One region of the Stenotrophomonas sp. P5_A9 genome, then DNA from elsewhere that is predicted to be linked to it. Evidence: riboswitches for the same ligand, from Rfam matches in the RefSeq annotation. Region 1 holds a riboswitch; the other holds the start of a gene.

Region 1 (3,395 bases):
GCAACCTGGCCACGATCGGGCGCATGGCCGCGATCGTGCACCTGGGCAGGCTGCAGTTGTCCGGCGTGCTGGCCTGGTGGTTCTGGCTGGCCGCGCACGTGTTCTTCCTGATCGGCTTCCGCAACCGCATCGTGGTGCTGCTTAACTGGGCGGTGGCATACTGGAGCTACCAGCGCAGCGCGCGGATCATTTTCGGGGATGACCGTGAGGATCGGCGGAGGAAGGCCATCCCGTCTGCGCCCGATCCGGATGAGACGTCATCGCGATGATCAGGATGTAACGCTTGCCCGGAATGTGCGAGGTTGTTCGGTGACACTGGACGGGCTCATTGCTTCGGCTTGCTGTACCACAGCGCATTGACGATGACCCAACGCGCGCCGAAACGGCCCATGTGGAAATAGTCCACGAACCATGGCGTTTCCAGCCGCACCGAGGCGGCGTTGCCGGTCACGTCCAGCACCCGGCAGCTGCGGTTCCACTGCTCCTTCGGCGTTTTCAGAGCGCCCTGCCGGGTCAGCCCGACCAGCTCTTCCTTGGACATCCGCCGCAGCCCGAGCCGCTCGTCCGGGGTATCCCCCAGGATGGCGCGCTTGGCTAGGTCCGGGTGCAGCGAACGTGCGACGCGCTGTGGATCGGCTTCGAGCTGGCCGTCCACGTAATCGAAACAGGTCGCCTCGATGGCCGCCAGCGTGGCCGGATCCGGAACGATTGCGGCGGGCGGGGCGGTTGCGGCGGCGGCAAGGATCAGGAACAGGGCGGACATCGGTGCTCTCCGGCAGGTGCGCGAATGAAGGGCGGGGTCGCGTGCAGTACGTGGCGTGCTGAAGGGCGTCAGCCCTGCGAAACGCACCCCCACCCATCCAGCCGTCCGCTGTAGGGAATGGCTTCGGTACCCAGCAGGCCTTCGAAGCCGGCGATGTTGTGGTGGGTCGGCACCATCAGCGGGTGCACCAGGATCTGCCAGGGGAACTCGTCGTTGCCTTCGTAGCGGGCGAAGGACACCTTCTGTTCGTTCTTGAGCAGGTGCACGGCAAAGGCAATGGCCACGTCTTCGGTGGGGAAGATCAGCGCGAAATCCACCTCGCGGGGAATCGACAGGTCATCACCGTCCTGCAGCATGTTCCACAGCACATCGCCGTTTTCGTCTTCCGGGTACAGGATCAGGTCGCGGGACATGGCACTCCAGGGGTTCAGCAGGCCGATCACCGGCAGATGCACGATGGTATGTCGGCGGCGAACACGCGAACAAGCGACGCGCGGCCCGCAGCGTCCGGCGCTACGCCGATTCCACCGCCTGCAGCCACGCCAGCTTGCGCGCCCGCGGCTGGCGCTTGAGCTGCCATTCGGCCTTGGAGGCGGTGGCGCGGTCCGGGTAGGCGCGCATCGCCAGCAGCTTCACCGGCGGATTGGCGCGGGTGTATTTGGCCCCCTTGCCGTCCACATGGGCCTGGAAGCGGGCCGCCACGTCGTTGCTGATGCCGGCGTAGTAGCTGCCGTTGCGGCATTCCAGCAGGTAGACGTACCAGGGGGCGGGTTCAGCGGGCATACCGGGATTATCCACCGGCGCGGGGTCGCTGGCTGCTAGAATCCGGCCCGGATGCAGGAGAGAGGCGCCGCGCTGGCGCCCGCCGAAGGCGCAGGCTCCCATAATCGCTCAGGCCGGTGGCTGCACAGCCACCAACCATGCATCCGACACGCCGATCTGGAGAGAGGTCTTCAATGACCCGCCGAAGGGGCACGTGGCCTTGGCCACTGAACTCTCAGGCAAAAGGACAGCGGGAGCGGCAACGGAATCCCATCCCACGACAGTGCCCTGCGCTGGCGTGTGGTGTGCGTGGTTCCGTCCTCGCCTGCCGTTGCCCGGAGTTCCCGCCATGCTGCTCTCCCTGATTTACCTCATCGCCATTTCCGCCGAAGCCATGACCGGCGCACTGTCGGCCGGGCGGCGGCGCATGGACCTGTTCGGCGTGGTGATCATCGCCTGCGTCACCGCGCTCGGCGGCGGCTCGCTGCGCGACATCGTGCTGGGCCACTACCCGCTGGGCTGGGTGAAACACCCGGAGTACCTGGGCTTCACCATCTGCGCGGCCTTGATCGCCACCTGGGTGGCGCGCTGGATGCACCACTTCCGCCGCACCTTCCTGGTGCTGGACGGACTCGGGCTGATCTGTTTCACCCTGATCGGCTGCGCGGTGGCGCGCGAGGCCGGCCACGCCGCACCGATCGTGCTGATCTCCGGGATGCTGACCGGCGCCTTCGGCGGCGTGCTGCGCGATGTACTGTGCAACGAGGTGCCGCTGATCTTCCAGAAGGAACTGTATGCGGTGATCACGCTGTTCACCGGCGCGGCCTACTTGGGCCTGCTGGAACTGGGCGTGTCGCTCAATGCGGCCACGCTGTGGTGCCTGGGCGGTGGCTTCCTGCTGCGCCTGCTGGCGATCCACTTCAACTGGGAAATGCCCAAGTTCGTCTACCGCGACGAGGTGCATTGAACGGAACGTTCAATGCACCTGTAGCGCCCGGCCGTTGGCCGGGCGACCTTGTACCGGCCAACGGTCGGTACCGCAGCGTTCATTGCATCCCATGACCAAGGGCATGTGAGCGCAGACTGCCGCACGCGGTAACATGACGCCCCCGACCCTCCCGGGTCGGCATCCAGCCACGCTGCGGCATTCGACCAGCGGCCCCGCCAGACAACCCCACTTCGCCCCGCCTGCCCCCACGGGCCGGTAAACCATGGACGCGTTCGCCGTATGGCGCACGCGCAGGATGCCCCATGTCTGCCCCGCTGCCCTCGCGTTCCCGTCGTCTGTTCAAACCGCTGTTGGTCGTGGCCGTGCTGGCCGCCGCCGCCATCGCCTGGCGCGTGCTCGCGCCGGCACCGGCCGCCGACGCGGCGCCTGCCGCTGCCGCCACGCCCGTCCGCGTGGCCACCGTCGTACGCGAGGACCTGGTGGTACGCCTGAAGGCGCTGGGCACCGTCACCCCGTTGCACACGGTGAGCCTGCGCAGCCGCGTGGATGGCGAACTGCTGCGGCTGTCGTTCCGCGAGGGCGAGCACGTCAAGGCCGGCGCCCTGATCGCCGAGATCGATCCGCGCGCCTACCAGGTGGCGCTGTCGCGTGCGCTGGGCACCCAGCAGCAGAACCTGGCCGAGCTGGACAACGCCCAGGCCCAGCTCAAACGCTATGAAGAACTGCAGCGCAGGCACTTCGTCTCCGCGCAGGACCTGAGCGACCAGCAGAGCAAGGTGCGCCAGCTGCAGGGTCGTCGCCAGACCGACCAGGCCGCGGTCGATGAAGCGCGCCTGCAGTTGCAGTACACCCGCATCACCGCACCGGTTGCGGGCCGCATGGGCCTGCGCAACGTGGACGTCGGCAACCTGGTGCGCAGCA
Region 2 (3,395 bases), on a different contig from region 1:
GCGTCCAGCGCGTCCACATCGACCGTGGCACCGAACAGCTGGCCGAGCGCGACGATGTCGGCGCGGGTCGCGGTTTCATCCAGGCTGATGCCGACCGCATCGCTGTCGATCGCACGCAGGTTGATGCGTGCGGCCGCGGCCTTGGCGTGGATCGCCTTGGCGTCGACGTCCTTGACGTGCAGGGTGTCGAAGAAATGCTCGCCCACATTGACGCCGGCAGCGCGCAGTGCGCTGGCCAGGATCGCGGCCAGGCGATGGGTGCGGCGGGCGATGCGGGTCAGACCTTCCGGGCCGTGGTACACGGCATACATCGAGGCCATCACCGCCAGCAGCACCTGCGCGGTGCAGATGTTGGAAGTGGCCTTCTCACGGCGGATATGCTGCTCGCGCGTCTGCAGGGTCAGGCGGTAGGCGGCATTGCCCTGCGCGTCCACCGAGACGCCGATCAGGCGGCCCGGCATCGAGCGCTTGTAGGCGTCGCGGCAGGCCATGAAGGCGGCATGCGGGCCACCGAAACCAAACGGCACGCCGAAACGCTGCGAGTTGCCGACCACGATGTCCGCGCCCCATTCGCCGGGGGCGGCGATCAGGGTCAGCGCGAGCAGGTCGGTCGCCACCGCGACCAGGCCGCCACGGGCGTGCACGGCATCGGCCAGCGCCTTGTAGTCGCCGATATGGCCGAAGGTGTCCGGGTACTGCAGCAGCACCCCATAGGCTTCGGCCTCCATCGCCTCGGCCGGGGTGCCCACGCGCAGCACGATGCCCATCGGCTCGGCGCGGGTGCGCAGCAGTTCCAGCGTCTGCGGGTGCACGGCGTCGTGCACGAAGAAGGTGTCGGACTTGGACTTGGCCGAACGCTTGGCCAGGGTCATCGCTTCAGCGGCGGCGGTGGCTTCATCCAGCAGCGAGGCGTTGGCGATCTCCATGCCGGTCAGGTCGGCGCACAGGGTCTGGAAGTTGATTAGCGCTTCCATGCGGCCCTGCGAAATCTCGGCCTGGTACGGGGTGTAGGCGGTGTACCACGCCGGGTTTTCCAGCACGTTGCGCAGGATGACGTTCGGGGTCAGCGTGCCGTAGTAGCCCTGGCCGATGAAGGTGCGGAACACCTGGTTCTTGTCGGCGATGGCGCGGATCTTGGCCAGTGCCTGCACTTCGGTCAGCGACTCGGGCAGGTCCAGCGGGGCCGGCGACTTGATTCCGGCCGGGACGATCGCATCGGTCAGCGCGTCCAGCGAGGCGTGGCCGACCACGTCGAGCATCTGCGCGATTTCAGCGTCGTTGGGGCCGATGTGGCGTTCGACGAACGCGTGGCTGTGTTCAAGCTCGCGCAGGGAAGGAGTGTTCTGGGACATGGCTGGCATCTCGAAGAGTGGGCACGCACGTTCGGAAGGCAGCCGGGGCCAGGGCGTGTCGCGGGCGACAGCGATCCACCGGACCTTGCGGTCTTCCTGGGTGCCCCTCTGTCCTTTTGCCTGAGAGTTTAAAAGCGCGCATCTGCGTGCTTCGTGCCCCTTCGGCGCCGGCAATGGGCCGGTCTCTCCAGAGTTTTGGTACGGGTGGTATCGGGCCTGAGCGATTACGGGCGTTGCGCCTTCGGCAGCGGGTGTCCGCTTCTCCCACCATGGTGCCCGCCAATTATAGCCCAGCGGCTTTCTCTGCTGCGTCCCCATGGCACATGAATACGGGGTGGTATGGGCGCCCCTCTCGGGCCTCCGGCGATGGTGCCCGGCGGTACAAAGGCCTATCATCATCGGACCCTCGTATTCATCTGGTGCCGCCCGTTCCGGGCTTGCGCCCGCCGTGCAGTGCGCACGGCCCAGACGGAAGACCGCATGACGCCCGCCTCACCCTCGACCCGCCGCCTTGCCCTGCTGCTCGCAGGCCTGGCGATGTTCGGTCCGTTCTCGATCGATACCATTTTCCCGGCCTTCCTGCTGCTCGGCGACCGCATGCAGGTCGACCAGGTGGCCGTGCAGCAGACCATCAGCGTGTACCTGCTGTTCTACGGCCTGATGAGCCTGGCGCACGGCCCGTTGTCCGATGCGTTCGGACGCAAGCGGGTGATCATCGGCGGGCTGGTGCTGTTCATCGGCGCCTCGATCGGCTGCGCGCTGTCGCGCGACATGACCACGCTGCTGGTGTTCCGTGCGCTGCAGGGCGTCACCGCCGGGGTCGGGGTGATCGTCGGCCGCGCAGTGATCCGCGATCTGTACCACGGTGCCGACGCGCAGCGTCTGATGAGCCAGGTGTCGATGATCTTCGGCGTCGCCCCGGCCATCGCGCCGATCATCGGCGGCTGGATCCTGCTCGGCGGCGGCGACTGGCCGCTGATCTTCTGGTTCCTGGTGCTGTTCGGCGTGGTGCTGCTGCTGGCCACCGGCAAATGGCTGCCGGAAACCCACCCGGTCCAAGCGCGCACGCCGCTGTCGATGCGCGAACTGCTGCGCAGCTATGTGCGGATGGGCTCCAACCCGCGCCTGCTGCGCCTGGCCGCGGCAGGCGCGTTCAATTTCTCCGGCATCTTCCTGTACATCGCCTCGGCACCGGTGTTTGTGATGCAACACCTCAAGCTGGGCGAGGGCGGCTTTGCCTGGTTGTTCATCCCCACCATCGGCGGCATGACCGTGGGCTCGTTCCTGTCCGGCCGCATGGCCGGGCGGATCGTGGCGCAGCGGCAGATCGCGATCGGGTTTGCGTTGTGCGCCGTCTCGGCGCTGCTGAACGTCGGCTACGTGGTATCGGTACCGCAGATCGCGCTGCCGTGGGCGGTGATGCCGATTTTCCTGGGCGGCGTCGGCATGGCCTTGATCTTCCCGATCCTGGCGCTCGCCGTGCTGGACATGTACCCGCATCAGCGCGGCCTGGCCTCCTCGATGCAGATGTTCATCCAGCTGATGATCAACACCGTGGTGGCCGGCGTGGTTTCGCCGATGCTCAGCAGCAGCCCGCTGCACCTGGCCTTGGGCTACGCGGGCTTCTTCGCCATCGGTGGCAGCTTCTGGTACTGGGAGCGGCACTGCGAGCGCCGCCGTGACGTGCTGACGCCGATCGAATAAGCGCACGCGCACGCTACGATGGCGGGCGACGCGGGCGTGGCCGGCGTGGTGCTGGCGATCCGGCGGCACCTGGTCAGGGCTGCGGCATCGATCGGCAGGCCATCACCGTCATGGGCTATCGGCGCCACGGCAAGGTGCGGGACCGAGCCGGGCGGCGGCCCTCAACGGGCCCGGCCGGGCCCGTGCGGTATCCTTTGCGCTTTGATGCAGTCCGGACGTTCCAGATGTCGACCACCTCCAAACTGCGCCGCGACATCCGCCGGCGCCGCGAAACCCAGGCTGCCAACCGCGAGCAGGCCGCCACCCCGCCGGTGGAGCCGCATGCCGAGCTGCGTGACC

What was found. A riboswitch is a leader RNA that binds a small molecule or an ion and turns the genes downstream of it on or off. The one in region 1 is predicted to bind glycine.
Region 2: linked by a shared signal. The riboswitch ahead of gcvP (aminomethyl-transferring glycine dehydrogenase) and the one ahead of AC1DR7_RS05825 (trimeric intracellular cation channel family protein) in region 1 are both predicted to bind glycine.

The regions. Positions count from the first base shown of each region.
Region 1 is NZ_JBFULC010000013.1:12,590-15,984, reverse strand. Features, by position in the region: gene AC1DR7_RS05845 (NAD(P)/FAD-dependent oxidoreductase) at 1-269, shown strand, start outside; gene AC1DR7_RS05840 (nuclear transport factor 2 family protein) at 326-763, opposite strand; gene AC1DR7_RS05835 (ribonuclease E inhibitor RraB) at 832-1,176, opposite strand; gene AC1DR7_RS05830 (GIY-YIG nuclease family protein) at 1,277-1,546, opposite strand; glycine riboswitch at 1,591-1,684, shown strand; glycine riboswitch at 1,693-1,784, shown strand; gene AC1DR7_RS05825 (trimeric intracellular cation channel family protein) at 1,875-2,492, shown strand; gene AC1DR7_RS05820 (MdtA/MuxA family multidrug efflux RND transporter periplasmic adaptor subunit) at 2,777-3,395, shown strand, end outside.
Region 2 is NZ_JBFULC010000041.1:21,078-24,472, reverse strand. Features, by position in the region: gene gcvP (aminomethyl-transferring glycine dehydrogenase) at 1-1,352, opposite strand, end outside; glycine riboswitch at 1,451-1,553, opposite strand; gene AC1DR7_RS13675 (multidrug effflux MFS transporter) at 1,833-3,056, shown strand; gene AC1DR7_RS13670 (hypothetical protein) at 3,281-3,395, shown strand, end outside.